One region of the Maridesulfovibrio sp. genome, then DNA from elsewhere that is predicted to be linked to it. Evidence: riboswitches for the same ligand, from Rfam matches in the RefSeq annotation. Region 1 holds a riboswitch; each other region holds the start of a gene.
The links. A riboswitch is a leader RNA that binds a small molecule or an ion and turns the genes downstream of it on or off. The one in region 1 is predicted to bind cobalamin.
Positions count from the first base shown of each region.

Region 2: it holds a riboswitch for cobalamin, as region 1 does, so the genes downstream of both, metE (5-methyltetrahydropteroyltriglutamate--homocysteine S-methyltransferase) here and ACKU35_RS05025 (ribonucleoside triphosphate reductase) in region 1, are expected to answer to the same signal.
Region 3: it holds a riboswitch for cobalamin, as region 1 does, so the genes downstream of both, ACKU35_RS16255 (sirohydrochlorin cobaltochelatase) here and ACKU35_RS05025 (ribonucleoside triphosphate reductase) in region 1, are expected to answer to the same signal.

Region 1 is NZ_OY780933.1:1,118,873-1,122,119, forward strand. Features, by position in the region: gene ACKU35_RS05015 (sulfite exporter TauE/SafE family protein) at 1-519, shown strand, start outside; gene ACKU35_RS05020 (MarR family transcriptional regulator) at 534-944, shown strand; cobalamin riboswitch at 1,272-1,431, shown strand; gene ACKU35_RS05025 (ribonucleoside triphosphate reductase) at 1,659-3,247, shown strand, end outside.
Region 2 is NZ_OY780933.1:49,365-52,611, forward strand. Features, by position in the region: gene metE (5-methyltetrahydropteroyltriglutamate--homocysteine S-methyltransferase) at 1-1,247, opposite strand, end outside; cobalamin riboswitch at 1,325-1,525, opposite strand; gene ACKU35_RS00285 (DUF4136 domain-containing protein) at 1,700-2,275, opposite strand; gene ACKU35_RS00290 (PilZ domain-containing protein) at 2,621-2,971, shown strand; gene ACKU35_RS00295 (glycosyltransferase) at 3,031-3,247, shown strand, end outside.
Region 3 is NZ_OY780933.1:3,626,391-3,629,637, forward strand. Features, by position in the region: gene ACKU35_RS16250 (iron ABC transporter permease) at 1-824, opposite strand, end outside; gene ACKU35_RS16255 (sirohydrochlorin cobaltochelatase) at 875-1,777, opposite strand; cobalamin riboswitch at 1,882-2,085, opposite strand; gene ACKU35_RS16260 (MATE family efflux transporter) at 2,111-3,247, opposite strand, start outside.

The sequences.
Region 1 (3,247 bases):
TCGCTGACTCATGTCGTGGATATGGTTACAATTGCTATTCTTGTTTTGCTGGGCGGGATATTGCTTCTTAAACCGGAACTTTTGCATAGTCACGACCACGATCATGAGCACCATCCCCATCACGAGCACGAGCACGAGCACGAGCACGGCCACGACCATGAACATCACCACGACCACAGGCATAGTTGTTCATGTTCTCATAATTCAAAGAAATCGTTGCGCAGCATTACCTCGTGGGGGCTGTTTTCGATAGGGTTTGTGAACATGATTGTTCCTTGCCCCACGGTTGCTATCATGTATAAGTACGCACTTGATTCCGGCAGTATCATAAAAGGAACGGCGGTCTTCGCCAGTTACGCTGTGGGTACGGCTATTGTCCTTGCTGCTGTGATTTATGCTATTTACCGGGCGGCATCATTTGTTCGTACTCTGGAGCAGGGCTGGGTGGAACCGCTGGTCATGCGTACTGCGGGAGTCATGACTATCTGTTTTGCGATCTATAGCTATACAAACATATAAAAGACGAGGCTGATGTGCTCGACAAGCTTAACCATGCTGTTATCGAATTTTATGAGAAGCTCTCATCATGGGAACATGATGTTGTTCGGGAAAAGGGGCTGACTCTGCCCCAGATGCATACCCTTGAAGTGCTTGGTATCCATAAAGCTATGCGCATGAAGGAACTGGCCCAGCACATGGGCATTACTACCGGTACATTGACTGTGCTGGTGGATCGGCTGGAGGACAAAGATTTCGTCTTCCGCAAGCCCCATCAGACAGACCGCCGTTCTATTCTTGTTGAATTGACGGAAGAAGGGCAGAAAATGTTCATGGAACACGACAGACTGCATCTGCGGCTTACGGAAGAACTGACTTCAGAGTTTTCAGAAGAGGAAAAAGCTATTTTGCTCGGCTGTATAGATAAAATGAATGCCACTTTTTGATCATTGCTTTTTGTTTATCTTTACGAACATTTTATGAACATATGTGGAAAAGGTTTGTTCGTATGCTCATAATCAAAAACAAGCTGTTCTTGCAAAAGATCAAAAAAATATTTCGTTTTGAAAATTATGCCCGGTAATTTTTTTGCTACAGATTCAGATAATTTTATCTCTAAATCAGCATGTTAAATGGTTTTGAACATGCTGTGAACAATTGTGGAAAACTCGTGTTCCATAAGTTTTAAGGCAAGCCGGACAAGGGCTGACGGGTGATCCATTAAGAAAAAGTCTAGAGAGCCTTGACGATTGTTTCGAGTCTGGTAGACTGTTTTTGTCGTTATCACTTCAGGAGTTCATTTCCGCTTTCTGAGCATTATCGAAATGAATCTTACGGGAACCCGGTTTGAATCCGGGGCGGTTCTGCCGCTGTCAGGGAAGCCTTATGGGTGTACCCCGAGCCAGCACCCCGGCCTGAAGCATACCTGTCCATCGCGGCAGGTTGGTTCAAACTGACCGGAAGATTATTGCTTTTGATGATTCTCCGGTTTCAAAGTCCTGCGGGATGCGCCTACCGGGCCTCCTGCTCCTAAATGCCACACCACCATAAGACACGGTCCATCCGTGGGCTTGCAATCTGGGGAGGTTGCAGACTTTTCTGCGCTCTTTTTTCGGCGCAGGCGGTGATGTGTGCGGACAAAATTTTTATCAGGTAATTAAATGCCCAAACAAATTCTCAAACGTGACGGATGTCTCGAGTCCTGGTCTACAGAACGTATTTCTGAAGCTATTTTTAAAGCTCTCAAAGCCAGCGGAATTAAAGATCCCCTGCTGAGTAAACGTCTCGGCCGCAAGGTTGAGCAGAAACTGGCTGACGTTGATGTCCCTGAACAGGAAATGGTTCAGGATATGGTTCAGCTGGTACTCATGGAAAATCGTCTCTATTCTGTTGCCGAACGCTACATCATTTACCGTGAAAAGCGTCGCGAGCTGCGCCGTCAGGATGAAACATACCTCGATATCGCCGGTACCATTGAAAGTTATCTCGACCGGTCCGACTGGCGGGTGAACGAAAACTCCAACATGGGGCACTCCTTTCAGGGACTGATGCTGCACATGTCAGGAGCTGTTCAGGCCCGTTACTGCCTGGAAAAATATCCTGAAGAAATCAGGCTGGCCCACGAGCACGGCTATTTTCATATTCATGACCTTTCCTTCGGCCTTGCAGGATACTGCGCCGGCTGGTCACTGCGTGACCTGCTGCTGGACGGTTTCGGCCTCAAGGGCCGTTGTTCTTCCGGTCCTGCCAAGCATTTTGATTCCGTAACCGGTCAGATGGTTAACTTCCTCGGCACCCTGCAGAATGAATGGGCTGGTGCTCAGGCATTTAACAACGTCGATACCTATCTTGCGCCTTTCGTCCGTTATGACGGTCTGGATTACGATCGCGTAAAACAGATCGTGCAGAAGCTGATTTTCAACCTGAATACCACCTCCCGCTGGGGCGGTCAGAGTCCGTTTACCAACTTCACTTTTGATCTGGTTCCGCCCAAGCATATCGCCAGCGAACCGGTAATCATCGGCGGTGAATTTCAGGATTCTACATACGGTGAATATGAAGCAGAAATGGAAATGATCAACCGTGCCTTCGTCGAAATCATGCTTGAAGGTGATTCTGACGGCCGTATCTTCTCCTTTCCTATTCCTACATACAACGTCACCCCGGACTTTCCGTGGGAAAGCGAAGTGGGTGAACTTCTGCTGCAGATGACCGCCAAGTACGGCGCTCCTTACTTCCAGAACTTCATCAACTCCGACCTCAATCCTGAAGACGTGCGTTCCATGTGCTGCCGTCTCCAGATGGACCTGCGTGAGATTCGCAAGAAGACCGGCGGTCTTTTCGGAGCAGGTGACCTGACCGGTTCCATCGGTGTTGTTACCCTGAATCTGCCCAAGCTTGCATATCTCGCACAGGGTGAGGAAGATTTTCTTGATCTGATCTCCGAATATGCGACTCTGGCCAAGGATTCTCTGGAGTACAAACGTAAGCTTGTTTCCGCCAACTTTGAGAACGGCATGTTCCCGTTCTCTCAGCGTTACCTGAAGAACGGTTTCAAGGGACATTTCTCAACCATCGGTCTGATTGGTGGTAACGAAGCCTGCCACAATCTGCTTGGTAAAGGCATCGATACCCCTTCAGGATCACGCCTGATGCAGAGAGTTCTGCACCACCTGCGCGACCTGACCGTTGAGTTTCAGGAAGAAACCGAAAACCTCTTCAACCTTGAAGCCACTCCGGGTGAAGGTAC
Region 2 (3,247 bases), 1.1 Mb from region 1:
CGCCGTTCATAAACGGAATCACGGCGAAAATCTTCAGGCTTAAGCGCGGACACTCTTTTGGCGAGTTCGGGATTGTTTACCCGGTGGCTGCTTTTACGTCCTTCAAGAATCATACGATTCTCAGCCAACTTTTCTTCGGCATCCAGCCCTGCCGCGGCATCAGCAACAACCCTGATTTCAGTACATTTTTGCCGGGCAAAAGCCATCCACGATTTTATCTCGGCATCCAATGCTGTCTCCAATTCAAGATCAAATGGAACGTGCAGTAGCGAGCAGGAAGGAGCAACCAGAACCCGATCTTCACCGAGCTCAACCACTGCGCTCTTTACATGGCTCACCGCTTTATCAAGGTCTGCCCGCCAGATATTTCTTCCGTCCACAACTCCGAGAGAAAGACTTAAATTATCGGCAAGTTTCTTCAGCAGCGGTTCAAGATCCTGTGCCCCTCGAACCAAATCAACATGAAGACCGTCCACAGGTAATACTGCCGCTGTTTCAAGATTCTCGCCCAATCCACCAAAATAAACGGCTACCATTATTTTAGTATTGGCAGCGGCCTCTTTAAAAGTGCGGTAGACAGGACTGAAAAGCCTGCGCACATCTTCCTGCAGGTCAAGAGCCAGTACAGGCTCATCAAACTGAATCCATTCACATTTATGGGAAAGATTCCTAATCAGTTCCACATATGCAGGGAGTAAATTTTCCAGTAGATCCAAACGGTCAAACTCTTTGTCAGCGCATTTACCGAGCAGCAGAAAAGTTAACGGCCCCGGAAGTACAGCCTTTACCTGATGTCCTAGCCGGACAGCCTCCTCCACCTGTAAAAGCAAAGAGTCATCTGCCAAGGAAAATTTCTGGTTCCGGCTAAACTCAGGGACAATATAATGATAGTTGGTATCGAACCACTTGGTCATCTCCATGGCTGCTACACCGTTCTCACCGGATTCACCACGAGCCATTCTAAAATAATCGTCAAGCGAAGCTCTACCGCCTGAGATATTATATCTCTCCGGGATAACACCAAACCTTACAGCATTATCAAGCATATGATCATAGTAAGAAAAATCACCGACTGGTACTAAATCCACTCCCGCTTTTTCCTGATTTTCCCAGTGCAAAGCACGCAACTTTCGAGCGGTTAGTGCAAGATCATCCTGTCCTGCCTCGCCCCTCCAGTAAGATTCCAATTTTTTCTTAAGTTCACGGTTACTTCCCATTCTGGGATAGCCTAAAGTGTGCGTCAGCATAATATTCTCCATGATTTCAGTGACCGCTTTAAGCGGCGGGATTTAAAACCCCTGTTATCCTAACCTGTTCGCGAGGCTAGGCCACTTCGTCCTGCAGGACGTCTTCTGGCTTCCGGTAGGTTTTGACGCACGGCAGCGGCCCTTCCCATTTATTAATAGTGGTCCGCAACCATTCAACTTATTTTAACCGGTTACAGCAGCGCGCCTGCGACGGATTTTCACCGTCTTCCGTTTCCTGCAGCGTTCATAAGTCAACTTCTATATATAAAAATATTGTTATATAGTGATAACTAGATGCCAGTCATCAGCCACGAAGTCAAGAGCAAATAGAATTCACAAGCAAAACTGAAGCCGCAAAATTATGGCCGCACAAAAAAAAGCTGTGAGGAAACCTCACAGCTTTTAAAACCATGCAGATAATCGCCGCTTAAGTCGCGGATCTAGTATGATACCTAGTCACAATCCTTAACATTAAGCTTTACACTGAATTTTCCGGTGGCTGCCGGGAATTTCATCAGAGCGCCTTTAACCAGACACCGCCCTACAATATCGAGCCCTTCACGGTCCTTGCTTGATGCAGTGCCACGCCAGAGAAAGGTTTTTATTCCCTCATTCTCGGGACTCATAAAATAAACCCGTACAGTATTATCAACTCTTGGAGCATCGGCATCTTTCACGATACCGATTTCAGAATTGGTTTTACTGATGTAGTCATACTCGTAGGCTTCCCTCTTGTAGGTGACTCCCCTTTCCATAAAAGCCTTGGAGCCGAAATTTACCACTACTACAAAATCGGGAGACGCAGGATCATAGCGAAACCCTTTGGCCTCAAGATCAGCCTTGGCTGTATTAAGCAGATCGGCTTCAAGATCTTGTCTCGACTTACTTTTCTGCTTAAAAGTAAAAGTTTTCAAATTACTGAGATCTGTTCCTTCAGCAGGTTTGTTCTCGACATCCATATTCACATATACGCAACCGGAAAGCATCATTCCGAGCAAAGCAAAAACAACAACTAACTTCCTCACCATAATCTCCCGACCTTATTGGTCACGCCCCTCCTGAAACGGAAAGCCGCATTAAACTCTTTATTACAATTCCCTGTAGCCTAACCATTTAACTTTTTTAGCGGCTTTAGCCAAGAATTAAAACAAAAACCACACACGGCGAATTTGCCTTGCTCAGCTCGAAAGAATAAACCATGCAAGCATGTCCGTAACCAATTTACTCATACACACAAAAATCAAGCAAATAACAATTTCAAGCAGACCATTTTAACAGGACAAAGACACTGCGAACATCAAAATGGTATAAAAAAAATAATTCACTTTATTTTTTTTGAATCATATTGTTTCATCTTGCGGGGGAGGTACATTATGAACAAATTATCAGATAGACGTAGACAGGCAAGATTAGATCTTGATTCCATAAACAGCTTTTTCCGGCAATGTGATGTTGCGGCAAGTTCATCAGACCAAGACATGGATATCACTATTCTGGATATTTCGCCGCAGGGGATGAAGTTCAGCCTTAACTGCGAAATGGATACCGACAGCATTAATCAGGATGATGAAATTTTCTTTCGTGGATGCATATTTAACGACAGTATCGGATTTCTGAGCAGTCAAAAAGCTGTGACAGTCTGGCAGAAGGATTCACTTTTCGGAGTTAAATTCACCCCTGCCCTCGACATCGATACCAACACCCTTGCCGATATGATGAAGTAGGCTTTTTGCCCCCCTTCCCCCTCTTCCAAATAATTTGATAAATTGGTATCTTTTCCGTTGTGAACAATAAAGATACCAAAATAATCGCTTGGGTCGGTAACATTTTCTTCCGTTCAGGTATGGACCGGCTGGGTTATAAGACCATCCACATCCCCATTCAGGGACAGCAGGTGTTCACCTGGGACGATATTGTGGAAAAAACCGGAACCGAACCCTTTGCTGTTGTTTACGCTGACCGATCAATCGCCCCGCCGCTGGCAGGCGTAGAAAATTTCC
Region 3 (3,247 bases), 1.7 Mb from region 1:
AAGCCGATAATCCCGGACACAGCCACCGCCGCTCCGGTCAAAAGACCGGACCCGACAAGCAAGGCCATACGAACTCTGGAAACATCCATGCCCAGATGACGCGCCTGAGTCTCCCCCAGCGAAAGAATATCAAGCTCCCGGGAATAATAAACCAGCGGAATCATCCCCGCGACAAAATACGGCAGAAAAAGCTGAACATGACTCCATCCACGACCTTGAAAACTGCCCATAATCCAAAAGACTATGGAAGTTACGGAATCCTCATCAAGGGACTTGAGCAGTGAAATCAAAGCAGACAGAAAAGTAGCCACTACAATGCCGGCCAGAACCATGGTTTCACGACGCAATCTTCCGCCTATACGGCCCAGCATGAGCACCGCACCGAGAGCTGCCATCGCTCCGCCAAGGGCGGCAAGCGGCAGGAACATATTCCCGAACCTGCTCCAGAGCTGCGCACCTAGTATGGTGGAACCGGAAAAGATAGCCAGACTGGCTCCGAAAGCAGCGCCGCTACTCACTCCTAGAGTAAACGGATCGGCCAACGGGTTACGCAGAATTCCCTGATAAACAGTCCCGGCCACAGCAAGCGACATGCCCACCAGAAATGACAGGCAGACCCGGCTCAGCCGCAGATCTATGATGATAAAAGACAGAGCCTTTTCGACCTTCACGGCTCCGATTCCAAGGGCAGAGTTAAAAACCGCCAGAACCTGCGCAGGTTCGGCATTGTAAGCCCCGAAAAGACAGGCGGCAAAAATGGAAACAGGCACAAGCACAGCAAGGATTATTACAGCCTGTGTCCTCCTATTGCCTGAAAATTCCATAATTACCACCTGTTTTAATTAATAATTAACCGAGACAAAGGTCACCGGGTCTAATGATCACCAAGATGTTTGAAAGCAACTTTAAGGTGGTCAACCCAGATGTCCACAACCTGAGGGAATTCAGCGGACCCTTTCAATACGGGAACACATTTGTAGCCCTGCTTGGTCAGCTCTGATTTCCATGAATCATCTTCATCTCCGGCCATATCGTTACGGGCATGGTCACCGGCAACGGACATGTAAGGCATGAGGTAGACTTTTTTGGCTTTACTTTTCTTGAGCAGTTTTTTTACATCATCAAGGGTAGGAGTACCTTCAACCGTACCTACAAATATCATAGGATCAACTTTTGAGAAATAATCCTGAGAAGCGGGGTAGTAGATGTTCGCGGCATGCGGGGTGCCGTGTCCCATGAGCACTACAGCATCCTTGGCCTTACGATCCTTGGGAATATTGGCGATTATTGCTTTCACTGTGCGCTGCATGTCTTCATTGGAGTAAAGCAGGGGCTTACCTACAGTGACTTTGCTTATGCCTTTGGGCATTCCTTCAAAAGCTTTCACTGTTTCGGAAATTCCGCAGAACTCTTCACCGGGAATTGTATGCAGGGACTGCACGGCAACATGGGTGAAACCTTCTTCCATCATTTTGGTCATAGCCATAGCCGGGGAATCGATATTACGGCCTTCTTTTGCCAGAATCCCCCTGATAATAGCGGATGAATAGGCCCAACGGACAGGAACACCGGGAAAAGCCTTTTTAACAGCCTTGTCGATGGCGTCAAAAGAAGCATGGGCCTGCGGCATACTGGAACCGAAAGCAGCGAGCAGTATACCTTTTTTAACAGGTTTAGCTTCACCGTGACCGGCCAGAGCTAGTGAAGGAATCAGAAGAAAACAAACCAGAAGAAATGCGGGGATGAACTTGGATTTGTCCCCAAAACGGTACTGCATAGCAGTCTCCTTAAATTTGGGGGGCTTTGGGAATAGGAAAGCACGCAGGTACGTACATGCGCAACTGTTTCTGATAGATAAAAGCCCCGTTATCCGTCAGAATAAACATTGATTTGCACCTGGGCAGGTCTTCCGACTCGTCCCACTTTACCCGGCCTTCCCGAAAATAAATTCAGTGGCACGCATAACCGGACAAGGTCCGGTCTAACGGGGTTAAGCAACTCAGGACTCACGGCGGCGGGTCCGTCCCCGACTTTCACGGGGTTCCCTATTAAGCTCGCGAGAGCGCCTCAGGCAAGGGCTTGATATGATTGTTAACTCATATTGTCAATATCAGTTTAAAGCTAGCGGCCCATTCCCGATCCCCGGCCAGATACGGATCATGCCGAACAGAGCCCGTAAACTGGTCCACAATCCGGCCACTATCCAGATCCAGAAGAGCATATGCTGTGGTTGAAGCCAATCAACGACAACAAGAACACCGGAACTTATAAGAACAGCCGCGAGCATGGCGTTACGCAAATAGCGAAAATCACCGGTTCCGAGATGAATTCCGTCTGTGGCAAAGGAAAGCGAATTTATGGGCTGTAAAAAAGTGACCGCCAACCATGCGGGAGCAAAAACAGAGGCAGCTTCCTCCGGTACCAGCAGCCATTCAACGGGCTGCTTTCCAATATACATTATGATGGTCAGCAAAATCCCGGTACCGAAACTCCATTTGCAGACGAGTGCGGCAACCTTCCGAGCCGTTAAACGTTCCGCACGACCAACAAAATAGCCAACCAGTGATTGGCCGCTGATAGCGAACGCATCCAGAAAAAGAGCCAGAAAAACATAAAATTGGCGGATAGCCTGATGCGCTGCGCCGGATTCAGCTCCGGCCTTGGTCGCAAAGCGGGTACAAAGCAGCAGAAATAAACAGACGCACCCGGTACGCACAAACATATCTCCGCCGATAACAAACAGCCTGCGGGCATCCGCAATTCTGAACCCGGTATTGAAGCCATAATGTTTGCGAACTACCAACACCGCCCAGACTGCGCCTATCCACTGGCTGACAGCACTAGCCAGCGCTGCTCCTCCTACGCCCATCTCCGGGAAAGGTCCCGTACCGAAAACAAGACACCAGTCGAGCACAACATTGATGAGGTTCATGCCCACGGCAATCCAAAGCGGGGAACTCATATCCTGATATCCGCGCAAAGATCCGAAACAGGCCAGAACCACCAACACAGCCGGAGCGCCCAGCAGCCGATAGCGCATGTAATCTACAGCCAGATCCCGAACACTGTTTTCGCCGCCCATTAATGACGCTATATTGCTCAAAAAAGGATAAACGAAAAGAATCAGAGCAAAACCTACCGCAGCTGAAATACCCGCCGCCATCCAGCCGAGTGATGATGCCCGTTCTATATCGCCCTTGCCTAAAGCATGAGCGACTTCGGTCTGGGTACCGATTCCCAGAAAACC